Regions from separate parts of the Pedococcus sp. P2_E2 genome, predicted to be linked through region 2. Evidence: riboswitches for the same ligand, from Rfam matches in the RefSeq annotation. Region 2 holds a riboswitch; each other region holds the start of a gene.
What was found. Region 2 has a riboswitch for S-adenosylmethionine ahead of ssuE (NADPH-dependent FMN reductase). Riboswitches for the same ligand answer to the same signal wherever they lie in the genome.
Positions count from the first base shown of each region.

Region 1: linked by a shared signal. The riboswitch ahead of AC1DWR_RS13745 (aminotransferase class V-fold PLP-dependent enzyme) and the one ahead of ssuE (NADPH-dependent FMN reductase) in region 2 are both predicted to bind S-adenosylmethionine.
Region 3: linked by a shared signal. The riboswitch ahead of metX (homoserine O-acetyltransferase MetX) and the one ahead of ssuE (NADPH-dependent FMN reductase) in region 2 are both predicted to bind S-adenosylmethionine.
Region 4: linked by a shared signal. The riboswitch ahead of AC1DWR_RS02415 (bifunctional o-acetylhomoserine/o-acetylserine sulfhydrylase) and the one ahead of ssuE (NADPH-dependent FMN reductase) in region 2 are both predicted to bind S-adenosylmethionine.

Region 1 covers NZ_JBFUEM010000006.1:107,704-110,561, reverse strand. The annotation lists gene AC1DWR_RS13750 (FtsK/SpoIIIE family DNA translocase) at 1-1,115, opposite strand, end outside; SAM riboswitch class IV at 1,506-1,618, shown strand; gene AC1DWR_RS13745 (aminotransferase class V-fold PLP-dependent enzyme) at 1,659-2,858, shown strand, end outside.
Region 2 covers NZ_JBFUEM010000005.1:59,204-62,061, reverse strand. The annotation lists gene AC1DWR_RS11590 (NADP-dependent oxidoreductase) at 1-645, shown strand, start outside; SAM riboswitch class IV at 801-915, shown strand; gene ssuE (NADPH-dependent FMN reductase) at 1,199-1,774, shown strand; gene AC1DWR_RS11580 (ABC transporter substrate-binding protein) at 1,774-2,829, shown strand; gene AC1DWR_RS11575 (ABC transporter ATP-binding protein) at 2,826-2,858, shown strand, end outside.
Region 3 covers NZ_JBFUEM010000001.1:523,846-526,703, reverse strand. The annotation lists gene metX (homoserine O-acetyltransferase MetX) at 59-1,195, opposite strand; SAM riboswitch class IV at 1,213-1,323, opposite strand; gene AC1DWR_RS02475 (DUF4192 domain-containing protein) at 1,417-2,499, opposite strand; gene AC1DWR_RS02470 (YkvA family protein) at 2,677-2,858, opposite strand, start outside.
Region 4 covers NZ_JBFUEM010000001.1:508,167-511,024, forward strand. The annotation lists gene AC1DWR_RS02410 (hypothetical protein) at 1-920, shown strand, start outside; SAM riboswitch class IV at 993-1,107, shown strand; gene AC1DWR_RS02415 (bifunctional o-acetylhomoserine/o-acetylserine sulfhydrylase) at 1,265-2,584, shown strand; gene AC1DWR_RS02420 (hypothetical protein) at 2,684-2,858, shown strand, end outside.

The DNA of each region.
Region 1 (2,858 bases), on a different contig from region 2:
TTGTGCGGGGAACCCGGCTCAAGGATGGCGTTGTCGGGCAACGTGTAGGTGATGTCGCCGGCGAGCGCGAGCTGCTCGACTCGCTGTGGCAGCGGGGTCGTCGGGGGCGCCTCAAGGGCGGCCTTGACCTCGATGGCCGGGCCCTTGGCGGGCGAGGTGGTTTCGGCAGTCGCCGAAGGGGCCAGAACGCCGGGCGAGGTGGGGCGCTTCTCGCCGGGGCGGAACCGCCGACCGTCGGGTGCCACGAGAGCGGCCTGCTCGAACGCCTCGTCCCCCTCGAGCGGACCCTCCGGGTCGATCACGCGGCGACGACGCCTGGGCTTGTCCTCGACCGCGTCGGCGAGCGGGTCCTTCCCGGCGTCGACCGTCCCACGGTGGAGGAGGTGGTCGCGCAGCTCGGCGAGGCGGGTGGGGACCATGTGCACGGGCGTCGCGGTCATCACCAGGAGGCCGAAGAAGCCCAGCATCAACAGGATCGGCACGGTGCCGTAGACCGACACCGCGGCCTCGAGCGGGCTGGATGCCAGGAACCCGATGATGCCGCCACCGTCACGCATCCCGTCGGCGCCCTGGGGTGGGGTGGGGATGTCGGCGGCGACGTGGGCCAACCCCGAGGCGGCGAAGGCGAGGGCGCCCAGGCCGACACCGAGGCGGGAGTTGGCCGAGTCCTCTTGCGGCGCGCGCAGGAAGCGGATGCCCAGGAAGAGCAGGGCGAGCGGCACGGCATAGGCGACGCGTCCGAAGGTGCCTGCGACGACGGCGTGCACGACGTCGCCGAGGGCGCCCTCGAAGGCCCACCACTCCCGGGCGGCGACGAGGATCGACACTCCGATGAGGAAGAAGCCGAGCCCGTCACGTCGGTGCTCGGGCTCGAGCTCACGGGCGCTGGTGCCGACCCGGCGCACCGCGCCGCCGGCCACGTGTGCCATGCCCATCCAGGTGCCGCGGACCGCGCGCAGGGGCAGCGGCAGTCCGCCACCGCTGGCCTTGCCACGCGCGGGGGACTTGCGGGGTGTGCTGCTCTTGCGGTTGGCGGGGCGTGTTGCGGTGCCCCGGCTCCCCGACGAGCGCGACCCTGCATTTGATCGTGCTGGTGTGGACGGACGTGTCGCCATGCTCCGCAGGCTACGCGAAGGTCACACGGGACACACGCGTCACACGCGTTCCACCCGCAGGCAATGTGTCCGGATCGCCCTGGCCCGAACGGCCGAGTTGCCCTCCCCGATCGGGTACGAAGGGCAGGTAGCCCTTACCAGGGCGCACGCCCGGTGGGACGCTGGGCCTTGCGTCTGGCGGGGCCTGTGCCGACGACCAGCAGTGGTCGTCGGCACAGGCGCGCACAGGGGGAAGGGTCGCGTGGGGACGGCGATGCCGACCCGCCCCGCCAGATCGCTCGGCCCTGCCTCCGGCCACCTGGCGGTCACGGACTTCCGCCATCTCAGATCGCGGGAACCCACGCCCACGTGCTGGATCCCGCTTGACCCGTGCCGCTACCCTCGACGACAGGTCATGAGTGTCAGCGCACAGCCCCGGCTTGCTGACCAGCAACCCTCCTCCGCGGTGGGGTGCTCCGGGTGACGACCGGGCCGACTGCACCCGCAGCCGGCAAGCGCGGACTCGGGAGCTCTCGGGTCCCACCCGGACCAGGAGCTCTACCCATGTCGATCGCGAGCACCCCGCCACCAGCCTTCCGTCGCAGCGCCCCCCTCGCGCACGCCCGCACCCAGAGCCACCTCCGCCCTGTTCCCGATGCCCGGTCACTGGGCGAGGTCGGCCCGCTGCCCGCGGTCGTGTCGGAGTCGCTGCTCGTGCCGACGCTGGACGGGGCCGTGGACTACGCCAACTTCGACCACGCGGCGTCCACGCCGGCGCTGGTCAGCGTCAAGAAGGCCGTCGACACGGCGGTGCGCACCTACTCCTCGGTCCACCGCGGCAATGGCTGGGCCTCCCGGGTGACCTCGTCCTGGTACGAGCAGGCGCGGGCCGAGGTGCGGTCGTTCGTCGGGGCACGCGAGGGCGACGAGGTCGTCTTCACCCGCAACAGCACCGACTCGTTCAATCTCCTGGCGCGATGTCTGCCGCGCCACACGCAGGTCTTCGTCTTCGAGTCCGAGCACCACGCCGCGCTTCTGCCGTGGCCCCACCAGCGCACCCACCGGCTTCCGGTCCCCGGCAGCATCAGCGACGCGAGGGCGCTCCTGCGGACTGCGCTTCGCGACCACCCCGGCCGCCACCGGTTGGTCGTGCTCGCCGGCGCCTCCAACGTCACGGGAGAGATCTGGCCGGTCCGCGAGCTGGCGGCGATCGCCCGCCAGGCGGGCGCGAGGGTGGTCCTCGACGCCGCGCAGTACGCCCCCCACCGCCGCGTGGACCTGGACGACCTCGGTGTCGACTACGCCGTGCTGTCCGGCCACAAGCTGTACGCACCGTTCGGCACGGGAGTCCTGGCAGGCCGGGCGGACTGGCTGGACGCTGCGGCGCCCTACCTCGCCGGCGGCGGCGCCACCAAGTCCGTGACCGAGCGCGCAGTCGTGTGGCAGAAGGGGGCCGCACGCCACGAGGGCGGCAGTCCCAACGTCATCGGCGCGATCGCCCTCGCTGCCGCGTGCCATGCCCTGCGGGCGCACGCGGACGCGGTGGAGGAGCACGAGCGCACGCTGGGCCAGCGTCTGCTCGACGGTCTGGCCGCCATCGACGGCGTGCAGACCTACTCCCTCTTCAGCCCGGACCACGAGCGCGTTGCCGTGGCGACCTTCACCATCGACGGGGTCGACTCGTCACTGGTGTCCGCGGCCCTGTCGGCCGAGCACGGCATCGGGGTCCGGGACGGCAAGTTCTGTGCGCACCTGTGCGTCGAC
Region 2 (2,858 bases):
GACTGGGTGCAGGGCGGCACCTTCGCCGAGCTTGTCACCGCGCCCGTCCGCACGGTCGCCCGCAAGCCGAAGTCCCTCGACTGGCACCAGGCGGCGGGCCTCCCGCTTGCCGGCCTCACGGCATACCAGCTGATCGCTCGGCTGGGACTCAAGGATGGCGAGACGGTCCTCGTGCACGCCGCCGCCGGTGGAGTCGGTCTCTTCGCCGTGCAGATCGCCCGAGCTCTCGGCGCGCGCGTGATCGGCACCGCCTCCGAGGGCAACCACGAGTTCCTGCGCGGGCTGGGTGCAGAGCCGGTGACGTATGGCGCGGGGCTGGCCGAGCGCGTACGTGAGCTGTCGCCCGACGGCGTGGACGTCGTGGCCGACTTCGTCGGCGGGGTCCTGGACGTCACGCAGGCCGTTCTCGCCGACGGTGGACGGCACGGGTCGATCGCCGACGGCACCGTCGCCGAGGCCGGTGGCATCGCCGCATGGGTGCGGCCCAACGCCGAGGACCTGACTGCGCTGGGCGACCTCGCCGACGCGGGTCGGCTGACCGTGCCGGTGGCCGACGTGTTCGCGCTCGCGGATGCGGCTGAGGCGTTCGAGCTGAGCCAGACCGGGCACGTCCGCGGCAAGATCGCCATCGAGGTCAGCGTCTGACGGACCCTGGCGGGCCCCCGCCACGCATATGACGCCTGTCCAAAAGGGCGCCCGCGCAACGGATTCCGTGCGTGGGCGCTCTTTGTCGTCCCACCATGCGAGAGGCATATCCTACTTATTTGATAGGCAATGAAGGAACCGCTACCTTCGACGTAGGTCATGAGCTCCAGTGACAAGCCCCGGCTCGCTGGACGGCAACCCTCCCACTCGCGGTGGGGTGCTCCGGGTGAAGACCAGGTGGCAGTCGAACGACCGCCGCAAGCGCGAGGCTCGAGCCTCATCCGAGGACGGAAACCCATGAAGGACAACGGATCCAGGCAGGCAGCCGATCGCTCCTGCCGACCCGTCCTGCGCAGGCACATCGACCTGCTCAGGGTTTCCAGCGCGCTCTGTCGCCCCTGACGCGCGCCCTCGTCGTTCGTCGGCTTCAGCCGGTCTCTGACCTGCGCTCGTAGGTCTGTTCGGCACCTGCTGCCTCGAAACCCATTCTCCTCCAACGGTTCTGCGCCTCGGCGCGGGACCGGCGATTCCCCTTGCCCGAAAGGATCCACCCATGGCTGTCATTGCCACGATCTCCAGCAGTCCCTCCCTCTCCTCCAAGACCGACGCCGTCCTCTCCGACATCGCGAGACAGCTCCAACGCGCCGGCCACGTCGTCGTCCCGATCGTGTTGCGGGACCTGCCGGCCGGCCCACTCCTGCGCGGGGACGCCCATGACCCCGACGTGGCCCGCGCCGTGGCTGCGCTCGAGGCGGCAGACGCGGTCGTCGTGTCCACCCCGGTCTACAAGGCGGCCTACGGCGGCCTGCTCAAGACCTTCCTCGACCTGCTGCCGCAGTTCGCGCTGCGGGGCAAGGTCGTCCTGCCGGTGGCCACCGGCGGCACGCCCGCCCACGTGCTGGTCGTCGACTATGCCCTCCGCCCCGTCCTGGCGAGCCTGTCGCCGAGCAGCATCACCCCGGGCTGGTTCGTCCTGGCCGACCACGTGAGGCTCGTCGACGGGGGTGAGGCCTTCCTCGACGAGGCTGCCCTGCGCCCGCTGCGCGAGGTCACGACCGTCTTCCTCGACACCGTGGCAGGACGCTCGCTGGTCACCGCGGGTGCCGTGCTCCGCGAGGCGGTGGCCTGATGCGCACGATCCGTGGTTCCTTCACCGCGAGCCGGGCGCTGGTCGCCTCGCTGGCGGCGGCCCTCCCACTCGTCCTGGTGTCCGGCTGCTCGCTCCCGTCGAGCGAGGCCAGCACGTCCGCGAAGGACAAGGGGCCGGTGACCATTCGCTACCAGGGGTGGGCCAACTCGGTGTCCCTACCTGAGCTCGCCTCCGACCTGGGCTACTTCCCCACCCTCAAGCTCAACTGGGTCGGCAACACCACGAGCGGTCCCCAGGACATCCAGTCCGCGGCCACGGGGCAGACCGACTTCGGCGGTGCGTTCTCCGGCGCCGTGGTCAAGCTCATCAGCGCCGGCGCCCCGGTCAAGGCCGTCATCAACTACTACGGCGAGGACGTCAGGACGTTCAACGGCTTCTACGTCAAGGACGACAGTCCGATCCGGACCCCGCACGACCTGATCGGCAAGAAGGTCGCTGTCAACACCCTGGGGGCGCACGCCGAGGCGGTCATCGACACCTACCTGAAGAAGAACGGCCTCACGCCGGCGCAGATCAAGCAGGTGCAGCTGGTCCCGCTGCCCCCGAACGACACCGAGCTGGCCGTTCGGCGTGGGCAGGTCGACGTCGGCACCCTCTCGGGGGTCCTGCAGGACCACGCCATCGCCACGGGTGGGCTGCGGTCGCTGTTCAGCGACTACGAGCTGTTCGGCGCCTTCAACGGTGGTCAGTACGTCCTGCGGGACGACTTCATCGCCAAGCATCCTGCGGCAGCCAAGGAGTTCGTCACCGGGGTCGCCAAGGCGATCGAGTGGGAGCGCACGAGCCCTCGCGAGACCGTCATCGCGCGGTTCAGCACCATCATCGAGAAGCGTGGTCGCAACGAGAAGACCGACAACCTCAAGTTCTGGAAGAGCGTGGGAGTCGCCAGCAAGGGCGGCGTGATCAGCGACCAGGACTTCACCCGCTGGGAGCCGTGGCTCGTCGACAGCGGGGTCCTCAAGCAGGGCGCGCTCAAGCCCCGCGACCTCTACACCAACGACTACAACGGGCTCGCGTCGAAGGCGTCCTCATGAGTGCCCACATCGAGCTGCGTGGCGTGACC
Region 3 (2,858 bases), on a different contig from region 2:
CCCGGGGCACACCAGGCGACGGCAGCCGCTGGGCCCGACCGTACCGGAAATCCCCCCGTCAGGCAGGGCCTGCGAGAACCCGGGCCACGATCTGCCCGACCTGCTCGATCTCGATGAGGAACCCGTCGTGGCCGTAGTCGGAGTGCACGGTGTGCAGCTGGGCCGCCGGGACGGCGTCGGCGATCTCTCGGGACAGCCGCGGCGGGTAGAGCCGGTCCGAGTCGACGGCGACCACCGCCACCTGAGCGGAGATCCTGGCGAGCGCCGCGGCGACCCCCCCACGGCCTCGTCCGACGTCGTGGGAGTTCATCGCCTCGGTGAGGACGACGTAGGAGTTGGCATCGAATCGTCCGGCCAGCTTGCCGGCGTGGTGGTCGAGGTAGGACTCGACGGCATAGCGGCCGTGACCGCCCAACGGGTCCTCCGCCTCCTGCGGCTCGCGACCGAAGCGCTCGTGCAGCTCGAGCTCGCTGCGATAGGTGACGTGCGCGATCCGCCGCGCGATCCCGAGCCCGGTCTCGGGACCGGGGCCGCGCTCGTAGTAGTCGCCGCCGTGGAAGTCGCCGTCCGCGCGGATCGCCAACAGCTGCGCCTGACACCAGCCGATCTGCTCCGCCGTGGCGTATGCCGTGCTGGCCAGCACGATGGCCGTCGCGACCCGTTCGGGGTGGGTCACCGCCCACTCGAGGACCCGCATCCCGCCCATCGAGCCACCCAGGATGGCGTGCCAGCGGTCGATGCCGAGGACGTCGGCGAGCAGGGCCTCGGTCTGCACCTGGTCACGCACGGTGACGAAGGGGAAGCGGCTCCCCCACGGGGCACCGTCGATGGCCGGCGAGGACGGGCCGGTGCTCCCCTGGCAGCCGCCCAGGACGTTGGCGGCAACGACGAAGTAGCGGTCGGTGTCGAGCGGCCGACCGGGGCCGATCAGCCCGTCCCACCAGCCCGGCGTCGGGTGACCAGGGCCGGTCGGGCCCTCGACGTGGCTGTCACCGGTGAGGGCGTGCTCGACGAGAATGGCGTTGTCACCGGCGGCGCTGAGCTCACCCCAGGTCTCGTAGGCCACCCGCACCCCGGGAAGGACGCCACCGCGCTCGAGCTCGATCGCGCCGAGGTCGACGAACTGGCGTCGACCGACCGGGTCACCGTCGCGCCAGGCACCTGACGTCGCTCGTGGTGGGGAGGTCGTGGTCATCGAAACTGCTCCTGTGGCGCTCGCGCTTGCCGCCCAGGTCAGGGTCGGCCGGGTCTTCACCCGGGGCACCCCACCGCGAGGAGGGTTGCCGCCCAGCAAGCCGGGGCTTGGTGCTGGGACTCATGACCTGGCGACCATCATACGAGGAGGCCGTCGGCGTGTCCGCGGCGTCCGCACGATGGACGCGTCGCCGCCGACCGTGACGCGCGCGAGGACTTGGGTCAGCCCGACCGCAGCTCGGCTGCGCGCTGCGCGCCGTGGCTGCCGGGACGCACGCCGAGGTCGAGCATGCGCTCGAGCAGCTGCGCCAGCCGGTAGTCGGGGCGCGCCCGGAGCGCCCGGTCCACGCAGGTCCGGGCCAACGCGCCGTCGCCCTGCCACCAGGCACAGTTGGCGAGCACGGTGAGCGCCGGAGCCGCGTGGTCGTCGGGGACCGACCTGACCAGGGACTGCAACCTCGCCAGAAGACGGCGACCGGCCCCGGCCGACGGCCCTGCCCCCGGGCTGCGGTGCCAGGTGGGAGCCGGCAGCGTGCAGCGCAAGGCGTCGACGAGGTCCGGCGACAGGGAGTCCAGGGGCAGGGCACCAGGGCACAGCCAGGCCACGAGTCCGTCGCGCAGCGCGAGGTCCTCCAGGCTGCGCACGAGCAGGCAGACCTCGGCGGGCCCGAGCTCTGCGACCTCGGGCGCGTCACCGGTCACGTCGCAGACCACCGACCAGCGCGACAGCGCCTCGAGCCGACGGGCAGCATCGAGGCGTTCCGACTCGGGCTCCGAGCCGCTACCCAGCTCTGCTGCCACCGCCTCGGCGAGGACCGGGTCCGCGGCGACGAGGTCGGCGATCGCGGACCTACCCGGGAGGGGCGCGATCTCGAGCCCGACGTACTCGGCCACGGCGGGGGTGTCGGCCGCCTCCGGGACCGGCGCGCCCTCGGCCGGACAGCATCCGTCGGCGCAGTCGATGGCGAACCAGCGCCCGTCGCGGACGACAAGTCGGTCCAGGACCTCGAGGTCGGCCTCGGTCGCCAGGCGACGCACGGCGTCAAGACCGGGCCTGCTCGAGCCCGCCGCCGTCTCGTAGCCGACGAGCATGACCGCCTCGGGCCGGTCCTGCAGCAGCGGAGCCACGAGGACGCGGCCGACCTGCTCCGCGTCCTGGGGTGGTGGCAGGTCGATCCGCTCGATCAACCCGACGCTGCGACCGTGGAGGGCGACCAGCACGATCGAGTCCTGGGGGTGGTAGCCGAGCTGGTAGGGCAGCACGGCGACGACATCGGCCGGGCCGCGCAGTCTGATCTGGCTCATGGGCCAACGCTGGCGTCCCGGGGGCCATCGCGTCAGGGGCCGGAGCCAGCCCTGTGGACAGGCGCACCAACGCCGACGGGGTGGGGCTGCTCCGCGCCGCCACGGCGCGACAACGGCGTCCTCACACCCCGCCATGCCCTCGACAAAACCCGACCGAGCGAGTGAGACGTGCTGGAGTCAGCGGACGACGTCGCCCTCCACGGTCTCGTGCGCCCTCGCCGGCGTGGTGCGCTCCCAGGCCAGGAACGACTCGGTCTCGTTGACGACGGTCGCAGCGATCCACGACACCACCACCGCGTCGTCGGCGAGGCCGAAGACGGACAGAGCCAGCTCGGGGATCAGGTCGATGGGCGACACGA
Region 4 (2,858 bases), on a different contig from region 2:
ACCGGCGGGTGACGGCGCAGGAGAGCGCCGACCCGACGCAGCGTGCGGTCGCCGCGGACTTGCACCGCAAGGAGCTGGAGCAGCTCGAGCTCGTCCAGGTCGCCGAACGCCGCCATGCCGCAGCCTGGCATCGGTTCGCCGAGGCGGACCACCGGTGCGCCACGGTTCTGCACCAGCTCGTCCAGGACGGCCTCGACGACTCACGGATGTACGACTCGCTGACGGGGCTCAGTCGCGGGGCCGGCGTGCTCGGGAGCGCGGCAGGGGCCGTGGCGATGGCTCCCACGCCGCCGTCCAAGGCGCTGGGGGTCGCCGCCGGGGCGTGCGACGGACTCCAGCTGACGGCAGACGCGGTGGTCAAGGTCGGCTACGGCGACGGGGACTGGGGCCACATCGGCGTGGGCGCCGCCATGTCGGTCACCGGCGCCGCGTCCGGCGTGCTCAAGCGAGGCGCCCTGGCGACGAACCCCGCGGCCCTCGCGGGCCCGACGAGGACGGCGCGACGCTCGCTGCGCTTCGGCACGGCTCAACGGCTCCGGCTCGCGACGGCCGAGGAGCTTCGCCGCGCCGGTCGAGCCGAGTACCAGCCCGACGCCCGCACGTTCCGCGCGACCCGGTCGCCGGGCTCGCCGACCGCGACGGCGCACTGGGTGGCCGAGCAGGTCGCGGGACGTGCACGCGTCCTCGTGCGCAACAAGTGGCTCGACGACCTCGCCCTGGTGACCCGTGACCCCGACCGGTCGCGGACGATGTTCGTCACCGGCCTCGCGGCCGAGGCGACCGCGGCGGGTCTGGGGGCCGTCGGCACCGGGCGCGACCTGTACGCCCGGCACGAGGGGGACCTGGCGATGCGGGCCCGCGACGCCACCGACGCGCGCGGCACCACCCCCGATCCCGACCCACGTCCCGGCGCTCGCTGACCCGCCGTTCGTGCGTCCGCCATGAGAGATGGGTATGCCGCTCGCTCACCTCCCCGGCGTAGCCTCGGCCCAGGTCATGAGTGCCAGCGACAAGCCCCGGCTCGCTGGCCGGCAACCCTCCTCCGCGGTGGGGTGCCCCGGGTGAAGACCTGGCGGGCGGCGCAGTTGCCGTCCGCAAGCGCGGGAGACCCACCACGTGTCCCGCACCGTTCCGGCGGTGGCATCAGTGATCACAGGACCTCGGGAGCTCGAACCTCCCCTTCACAGGCACCTCGACCACCCGCTCCGCCGGTGACGGGCCCCCGATCCGTGCCACGCGGCATACGAGAGTGAAGGACACCGAGATGAGCTCCACCAACTGGTCGTTCGAGACCCGGCAGGTCCACGTCGGACAGGAGCCGGACGCCGCCACCGGCGCTCGCGCCCTGCCGATCTACCAGACGACGTCCTACGTCTTCAAGGACACGGAACACGCGGCAAACCTGTTTGCCCTCAAGGAGTTCGGCAACATCTACACCCGCATCATGAACCCGACCCAGGACGCTGTCGAGCAGCGAGTCGCGTCGCTCGAGGGCGGGGTCGGGGCGCTGCTGGTCGCCTCGGGCCAGGCCGCCGAGACCCTGGCCATCCTCAACATCGCCGAGGCGGGGGACCACGTCGTGGCGAGCCCGAGCCTGTACGGCGGCACCTTCAACCTGCTCAAGCACACCCTCCCCAAGTTCGGGATCGAGGTGGGCTTCGTCGAGGACCCCAACGACCTGGAGTCGTGGCGGGCCGCCGTCCGGCCCAACACCAAGCTGTTCTTCGGCGAGACGATCTCCAACCCGAAGTCGGAGGTGCTCGACATCGAGGGCGTCGCGGCCGTCGCCCACGAGGCCGGAGTGCCGCTCGTCGTGGACAACACGATCGCGACGCCCTACCTCATCCGTCCGCTGGAGTGGGGAGCCGACATCGTCGTGCACTCGGCGACCAAGTACCTCGGTGGTCACGGCACGTCGATCGCAGGGGTGATCGTCGACGGGGGCACGTTCGACTTCGGGGCCGACCCCCACAAGTTCCCCAACTACAACACCCCGGAGGAGAGCTACCACGGGCTGGTGTTCGCGCGGGACCTCGGCGTGGGGAGTGCCTTCGGCGCCAACCTCGCGTTCATCCTCAAGGCGCGCGTCCAGCTGCTGCGCGACCTTGGTCCCGCGATCGCACCGTTCAACGCCTTCCTCATCGCCCAGGGCATCGAGACGCTGAGCCTGCGCATCGAGCGGCACCTGGAGAACACGCACAAGGTGGCGGCGTTCCTCCAGCAGCACGAGCAGGTCGAGCAGGTCGTGTGGGCCTCCCTGCCGGACCACGAGTCGTACGCGAAGGCAACGAAGTACACGCCGCGGGGTGCTGGGGCGGTGCTGGCGTTCGAGATCGTCGGCGGCGTCGAAGCGGGGCGACGGTTCGTCGAGTCCCTCGTGCTGCACAGCCACGTCGCCAACATCGGTGACGTGCGCTCGCTCGCGATCCACCCGGCCTCCACGACCCACTCCCAGGGCCCGGACGGCGATCGTCTGAAGGCCGGGGTGACGCCGGGGCTGGTGCGCCTCGCCGTGGGCATCGAGCACATCGACGACATCCTTGCCGACCTGGAGCAGGGCTTCATCGCGGCCAAGGGCGTCTGAGCCGACTGCTGACACCTGCGTCCGACCCAACACGTCGAATGCAGGTGTCAGCCGGCGGCCGCGGGGGGATACTGGGGCATGGCTTCGCATCCGGGGCCCGTGACGCTCCACCTGCACGTCCACACGGTCCACCTTCCACACCAGGTCGCACCGCTTCTCCTCGTCGCGGTCGTGACGGTCCTTGCCGTCGTCCTCGTGCTGGTGACCGTCGCAGGTGGCGGGGCGATCCTGGCTCCCGACCAGCTGCCGAACCCGCGCAACCTGACGACACTGG